Regions from separate parts of the Caballeronia sp. LZ034LL genome, predicted to be linked through region 3. Evidence: predicted binding sites of a transcription regulator. Region 3 holds the regulator's gene; each other region holds the start of a gene.
The links. The regulator HrcA, encoded in region 3, represses chaperone genes, less so after heat shock. The targets are predictions, from matches to a motif close to TTAGCACTCNNNNNNNNNGAGTGCTAA.
Positions count from the first base shown of each region.

Region 1: the regulator HrcA is predicted to act here: its motif matches at 1,436-1,462, upstream of rpoH (RNA polymerase sigma factor RpoH).
Region 2: the regulator HrcA is predicted to act here: its motif matches at 1,101-1,127, upstream of QCE83_RS10870 (co-chaperone GroES).

Region 1 is NZ_JARUXR010000001.1:200,837-203,102, forward strand. Features, by position in the region: gene nagE (N-acetylglucosamine-specific PTS transporter subunit IIBC) at 1-285, shown strand, start outside; gene rpoH (RNA polymerase sigma factor RpoH) at 422-1,357, opposite strand; gene QCE83_RS00995 (acyloxyacyl hydrolase) at 1,735-2,266, shown strand, end outside.
Region 2 is NZ_JARUXR010000001.1:2,372,704-2,374,969, forward strand. Features, by position in the region: gene groL (chaperonin GroEL) at 1-635, opposite strand, end outside; gene QCE83_RS10870 (co-chaperone GroES) at 731-1,021, opposite strand; gene QCE83_RS10875 (DUF4148 domain-containing protein) at 1,483-1,821, shown strand; gene QCE83_RS10880 (DUF2242 domain-containing protein) at 2,043-2,266, shown strand, end outside.
Region 3 is NZ_JARUXR010000001.1:372,731-374,996, reverse strand. Features, by position in the region: gene hemH (ferrochelatase) at 1-317, opposite strand, end outside; gene hrcA (heat-inducible transcriptional repressor HrcA) at 462-1,478, opposite strand; gene QCE83_RS01760 (NAD kinase) at 1,733-2,266, shown strand, end outside.

The DNA of each region.
Region 1 (2,266 bases), 170 kb from region 3:
GATCAGACGGCCGGCCCGCTCGATCCGGATCCGCTGCGCTGGCTCGCGGTGTTCGGCGGCGCGACCAATGTGGCCTCGCTCGATGCCGTCGCGGCGACGCGCCTGCGTGTCGTCGTGCGCGATCCGTCGTCGGTGGATCGGCAGCGGCTGTCGGCGCTGGATGTGGCATGGGTGTCGGCGGATACGTTCCACATCGTCGTGGGCGCGGCGGCGCAGCGTTATGCCGCGCAGATGGCGACGCGTCTGTCGAACAATGGCGGCGGTGCGGCGCCGCTGCCGGCGTGATGCGGTGATGGACCTGTCGTAACGTAACGGCGCCTGCGGGCGCCGTTACTTTTGCTGCACTCCGGGCACAAAAAGAAAAGGCCGGCCGTCTTGCGACGGCCGGCCTTGCCGTTCCTGCTTAAGGCACAGTCAGGCGTTACGCGTAGTCGTGCAGCGCGGAACGCATCTTCTTCATGGCGCTGGCCTCGATCTGGCGAATGCGCTCCGCCGAGACGCCGAATTCATCGGCCAGTTCGTGCAGCGTCTTGCCGCCCGAGCCGTCGTCCTGCACGTCGAGCCAGCGCGCCTCGATGATGCGGCGGCTGCGCTCATCGAGCGACTCCAGCGCGTCGGCCAGGCCGTCGCTTTGCAGCTTGTCGAACTGGCGCGCGGCGATCACGTTGGTCGGCTCGTTGTGCGAGTCGGCCAGATAGGCGATGGGCGCAAAGGCTTCCTCGCCGTCTTCCACCTGGCCTTCGAGCGCAATGTCGCCGCCCGACAGACGCGTCTCCATCTCCGCGACTTCCTCGCGCTTCACGTTCAGTTCGCTTGCCAGGCCTTCGATTTCGTCCGGCGTGAAAGCCGCATGGCTCGTCTTGTGGCTGCGAAGATTGAAGAACAGCTTGCGCTGCGCCTTCGTGGTCGCGACCTTGACCATGCGCCAGTTGCGCAGGATGTATTCGTGAATCTCGGCTTTGATCCAGTGCATGGCGTACGACACCAGGCGCACGTTTTGCTCTGGATCGAATCGCTTCACGGCTTTCATCAGACCGATGTTGCCTTCCTGGATCAGGTCCGCGTGCGGCAGTCCGTAGCCAAGATAGTTGCGGGCGATCGACACGACCAGCCGCAGGTGCGACAGCACCAGCTGACGCGCTGCGTTCAGGTTGCCCTGTTCGCGGAATTCGGTGGCGTACTGACGTTCCTCTGCTTGCGAGAGCATCGGAATACGGTTCACGGCTTGTATGTAGGAATCGATGTTGCCGATCTGGCCGGTCAGCATCGACGACTGTGCGTACGTCAGCGCGCCTGCCGAAGATGCCTTGGCAGGTGCCGAGCTCAGTACATTCGGAAGGGTCATCGCATTGGACACGCTCATAAGCTCCTTATCAACAATTGCTGGTTGCCTGGGCCTTCTGTTGACTCCGGCCACGGCAAGTCAAGCACGATATTAGCACTCCGGTTCAACGAGTGCTAAGTGTTAGAGGAGAGGGATATGCGGGAGTTCCCACAAATGCTATCGAATTTGCGGGTTTAATAGGACAGCCTGTTGCGGCGTATAAGGTCAGACTTACCGAAGTGGGTGGCAGTGTCGAATCTATTTCCAGTTTTAACCTGTCAGACGAAAGAAAATTCAACGAAAAGTGTAAGGCGTCAGCAAATCCTGCAATTGTTTTAAAACGTCTCTAGAATCCGCCAGACAACTGTCGTCTCGTGAACCCGCCTTTCCTTGGAGCATATGGGGTGCCCATGCATAAAAAAAAGAGTTCCTGGCTGTCCCGTCTGGTTGTTTGCGCCGCGTTTGGCCTGGCCTCGGCCGCCGCGCATGCTGACCGGTTCGGCGTGCAGTTTGCCGGCGGCGTCGCGGATCGCGACATCAAGAAAGCCGATCTCGGCCTGGTCTGGGATCCCGGCCTCACGTGGTGGGAGATCGGCGGCTTCCATTTTACGGTCGTCGGGGAGGGCCACGTGTCGTACTGGCATACCACTGAAGACAACGCCGTGCACCCGAACATCTGGGAATTCGGTCTCACGCCGGTGCTGCGTTTCGTGAAGAGCGCGGGCTACTTCCGGCCGTTCATCGAGGCGGGCGTGGGCGTGCGGCTGCTGTCGCACACGCGCATCACGCAGGACTTCACCGTGTCCAGCGCGTTCCAGTTCGCCGATATGGTCGGCGTCGGCATGATCTTCGGCGAGAAGCAGAACTATCAGGCAGGCTTCCGCTTCCAGCATCTCTCGAACGCCAGTATCAGAGAGCCGAATCCTGGTATAAATTTCAGCC
Region 2 (2,266 bases), 2.0 Mb from region 3:
ACTTGCTTGTCCGGGTTGTTGATGAAGTACGGCGACAGGTAGCCGCGGTCGAACTGCATGCCTTCGACGACGTCGAGTTCGTCTTCCAGCGACTTGCCGTCTTCGACGGTGATGACGCCTTCCTTGCCGACCTTGTCCATGGCTTCAGCGATGCGGTCGCCGATGGAGGTGTCGCTGTTCGCCGAGATCGAGCCGACTTGCGCGATTTCCTTGTTGGTCGTGCAGGGCTTGCTGATCTTGCGCAGTTCTTCGATGGCGGCCGCCACGGCCTTGTCGATGCCGCGCTTCAGGTCCATCGGGTTCATGCCCGATGCGACGTACTTCATGCCTTCGCGGACGATGGATTGCGCCAGGACCGTTGCGGTCGTGGTGCCGTCGCCGGCGTTGTCGCTGGTCTTGGAAGCCACTTCCTTGACCATTTGCGCGCCCATGTTCTGGAGCTTGTCCTTCAGTTCGATTTCCTTCGCAACCGAGACACCGTCCTTGGTGACCGTCGGGCCGCCGAACGAACGCTCGAGCACGACATTGCGACCCTTCGGGCCCAGCGTGACCTTGACCGCGTTGGCCAGGATGTTCACGCCTTCGACCATCTTGGCGCGTGCGGAATCGCCAAAAGTAACTTCTTTAGCTGCCATATCAAGACTCCTTGATTCGATTCAGATTTCCGGCTTCGCCATGCGCGCCCGAGGGGCTGCTGCAAAGGGCGAAGCGAGACGTGCAGGAAGGATGCTTACTTGACCAGGACGGCCATGATGTCTTCTTCGCGCATGACGAGCAGTTCCTGCCCGTCCACCTTGACGGTTTGGCCGGCGTACTTGCCGAACAGCACGCGGTCACCGACCTTCACGTCGAGGGCGATTTGCGCGCCCTTGTCATCGCGCTTGCCCGGGCCGATGGCCAGGACTTCGCCTTGATCCGGCTTTTCTGCCGCGGCTTCCGGGATCACGATGCCCGATGCGGTCTTGGTTTCCTGATCCAGACGCTTGACGATGACGCGATCGTGCAAAGGACGAAGGTTCATACACACTCCTCTCTTGATTGAGACTGAAAACGCTGGAAAACCCGTCCTGCAAGGCAGCGCCTGCGGGACGGCAAACTTGTTAGCACTCGCGTGCGGTGAGTGCCAATTATATGGACCGGATTTGACAATTTCAAGGATGGGGACAGCGGGGAATCCCGTACCGGTGAAATTATTCCGAAATCGCCGACGCGCCGGCCCGGGCATACGGACTCGTCTTGACCGGAGCCGCGAGGAAAAGGTTCACGTTCCGCCGCAATTCCATGGTGAACGTCGGAGCACAACCTATGGGACCGCGGACGGCGATTGAAGCGATTAATGTCGATTGAAGAATTCTGATTTATCCGAATCAGGGTTTTTACCTAGATCGCCGCGAACTAGACTGCCTTCAACGACGAAGCAACAGCAAGCAGCACCACCACTTACTGCCGCATCGTTTCCCCAATCAAGATTCGGAGGTCGTCATGTTGAAGCCCATCGTTCCCGCCCTTGCCATCGTTGCCGTCCTGGCCGCTCCCGGTTTTGCCCAGGCCCGCGAAGACGGTCCCGTCACCCGTGCCCAGGTGCGTGCCGAACTGGTCCAGCTCGAGCGCGCCGGCTATAACCCGGTCGGCGATCAAACCACTTATCCGGCCGACATCCAGGCTGCCGAAGCCCGGGTCGGCGCCAGCCAGGCCAACGCCAGCGCGTACGGCGGCGCCGCCGAAGGCGCCTCTGCGGCAGGCCATGCGCATCGGTTTAACTTCCTGGATCGCATCGTGCGTCCCGAAGCCGCCAATCCGGTCGATTTCAATCGTCCGTAATCCGGCTGGCCGCAGCATAAGCAGCAGCACCAGCAGCTGAAAACCCGGCCCCGCGCCGGGTTTTGCGCCTTTCGACGAACACCGGGCGCACACAGGTTCATCACGCTGTCAGTCACGGATCGGACGATGGTTGCAGACCGCGTTTTTTCATCGTCCAGTCCGACGGCACTACAATTTGTCTCTGCCGTTGACTCACACTCCGGATCCGCCGCTTTATGTCCATGCCGTCGCTGCGCTCAAGTCTCGTTCTCCTTGGTTTGATTGCCCTCACCGCTTGCGGAGGCCGCTCGGCCACCACGCCCAGTTACCAGCAGGAGCTGTTCAACACCGGCGCAAGCCCGTTCGCGCGCAACTACGACGCCACCGTCAACGAAACCTGCGAGGCCGCGCGCCGCGCCCTGCTGTCGCAAGGTTTCCTGACGACCATGGGCCAGCCCGATACCGT
Region 3 (2,266 bases):
TCGTTCGCCGCGAACAGCCGCCGCAATCCTTCCACCTGCTTCTCGGTATGCACGCGCAGCGGCGAGCCTTCCGGCATCCACACCTGCGCGTACTTGCGGGCCGAGGCGCGCCCGCGCAGCGGCAGGATCAACAGGCGCAGGATGATTTGCCAGACCAGCGACGGAATCTCCACCACGCGCGGGTCCGACAGGAACTGCGCCAGATACTTGCGCACGGCCCGCGGCGTGGGCGCGTCCGGCGTGCCGAGATTGATCAGCAGCACCGCGACGCGATGAGAAGCGCTGGGCTGCGAGGGCAACTCGAGGTCGAAACGCATAGGGCAGGCGGGCCGGAGGCGGTGGCTAAAAGGTGAGGACCATTATAGCGGCGCGCTTTCGGCCGCATCATCGGCCGAATGGCCGAGTGGCGCCGCCCGTCGACACCCGTCAAGATGAGCGCAACGAGGACGTCACTGAGGACGTCACTGATGACTGAGCGACATCGAGAGCAGCCGCGCGGTGATATCCACGATCGGGATCACGCGGTTGTAGGCCATGCGCGTCGGGCCGATCACGCCGAGCGTGCCCACGATTTTCCCGTTCACTTCGTACGGCGCGGTGACCACGCTCATTTCCTCGATGGGCACCAGGTTCGATTCGCCGCCAATGAAGATCTGCACGCCCTGCGCGTGGCTGGACACATCGAGCAGTTGCAGCAGCGAGGTCTTCTGGTCGAACAGGTCGAAGAGCTTGCGCAGCCGCGCCATGTCGGAGGAGAGGTCGGCCACTTCCAGCAGGTTGCGCTCGCCGGAAATGAGCACGGTGTCCATCGGGTCCGTCTCGGTGGTGGTCGCCACCACGGCGGCCTGCATCAGCGTGGTCATGTCGCCGCGCAGCTGGTCGATTTCCTCGCGCAGGCGGCGGCGCACCTCGTCGAAGGACAGGCCCGCGAAATGCGCGTTGATGTAGTTGGAGGCTTCGGTGAGCTGGGACGGCGAGTAATCGCGCTGGGTCGCCATCATGCGATTCTGCACGTCGCCCTCGGGCGTCACGATGATGAGCAGAATGCGTTTGTCCGACAGCCGCATGAACTCGATCTGCTTGAACATGTGGCTGCGGCGCGGCGTCAGCACGACACCCGCGAACGAAGACAGGCTGGACAGCACGCTCGCCGCGGCCGCGACAATCTTTTGCGGTTCCTCGCCCTGCAAGCGGGTCTTCACCGCGGTTGTCATCGCTTCGTCTTGCGGCGCTTCCACAGTCAGCATCGTGTCGACGAACAGGCGGTAGCCGCGCGGCGTCGGAATGCGTCCCGCCGAGGTATGCGGACTCGCCACGAGGCCCAGGTCCTCGAGGTCCGACATCACATTGCGGATTGTTGCGGGGCTCAGCTCCAGGCCGGAGTGCCGTGATAACGTGCGCGAACCGACCGGCTGACCTTCGGCGATGTAGCGCTCGATCAGCGTCTTGAGGAGGGTTTGTGCACGTGGGTCTAGCATGGCCGGATTTTAGCTCAACGAGTCGGGTGGCGGCGCGCCGCGGCTCACGGGTCGGGCTCACGGGTCAGGAAATGGCAGCGGGTTGGCGTTCCATGAGCGGCGCAGTGCATCGCGTTCAACGTCCGCTCCATTCTAGCGAGAAACAATGGGCTTGCTCGCGCACCTGTCGCGCACACTCGTCGCCGGCCCGTGCGAGCGCTTGCGGCGCAGGACCCACGGTTCTTTTCGCTCACTGACTATGGTGTAATGCCGGCATGGAAATCGGTCAATTCAAGACGGTCGCCCTCGTCGGGCGCCCCAATACGCCAGGCATCGAGCCGCCGCTGCGAGCGCTCGCCGATGTCCTCGCGCAGCAAGGCTTCGAAGTCGTGTTCGAGGCGGGCACCGCGAAGGAGGTCGGCGTGACGGAGTTCCCGGCGCTCTCCATCGCCGAGATGGGCGCCCGCGCGGACGTCGCCATCGTGCTCGGCGGCGACGGCACCATGCTCGGCATCGGCCGGCAGCTCGCGCCGTACAGGACGCCGCTCATCGGCGTGAATCACGGGCGCCTCGGCTTCATCACGGACATTCCGCTCAAGGAAATGAGCGAGATCATCCCGCAAATGCTCGCCGGGCAGTTCGAGCGCGAGGAACGCACCCTGCTCGAAGCGCGCATCGTGCGCAACGACAAGCCCATCTATCACGCGCTCGCCTTCAATGACGTCGTGGTGAATCGCAGCGGCTTTTCCGGCATGGCCGAGTTGCGCGTCTCGGTGGACGGGCACTTCATGTACAACCAGCGTTCGGAC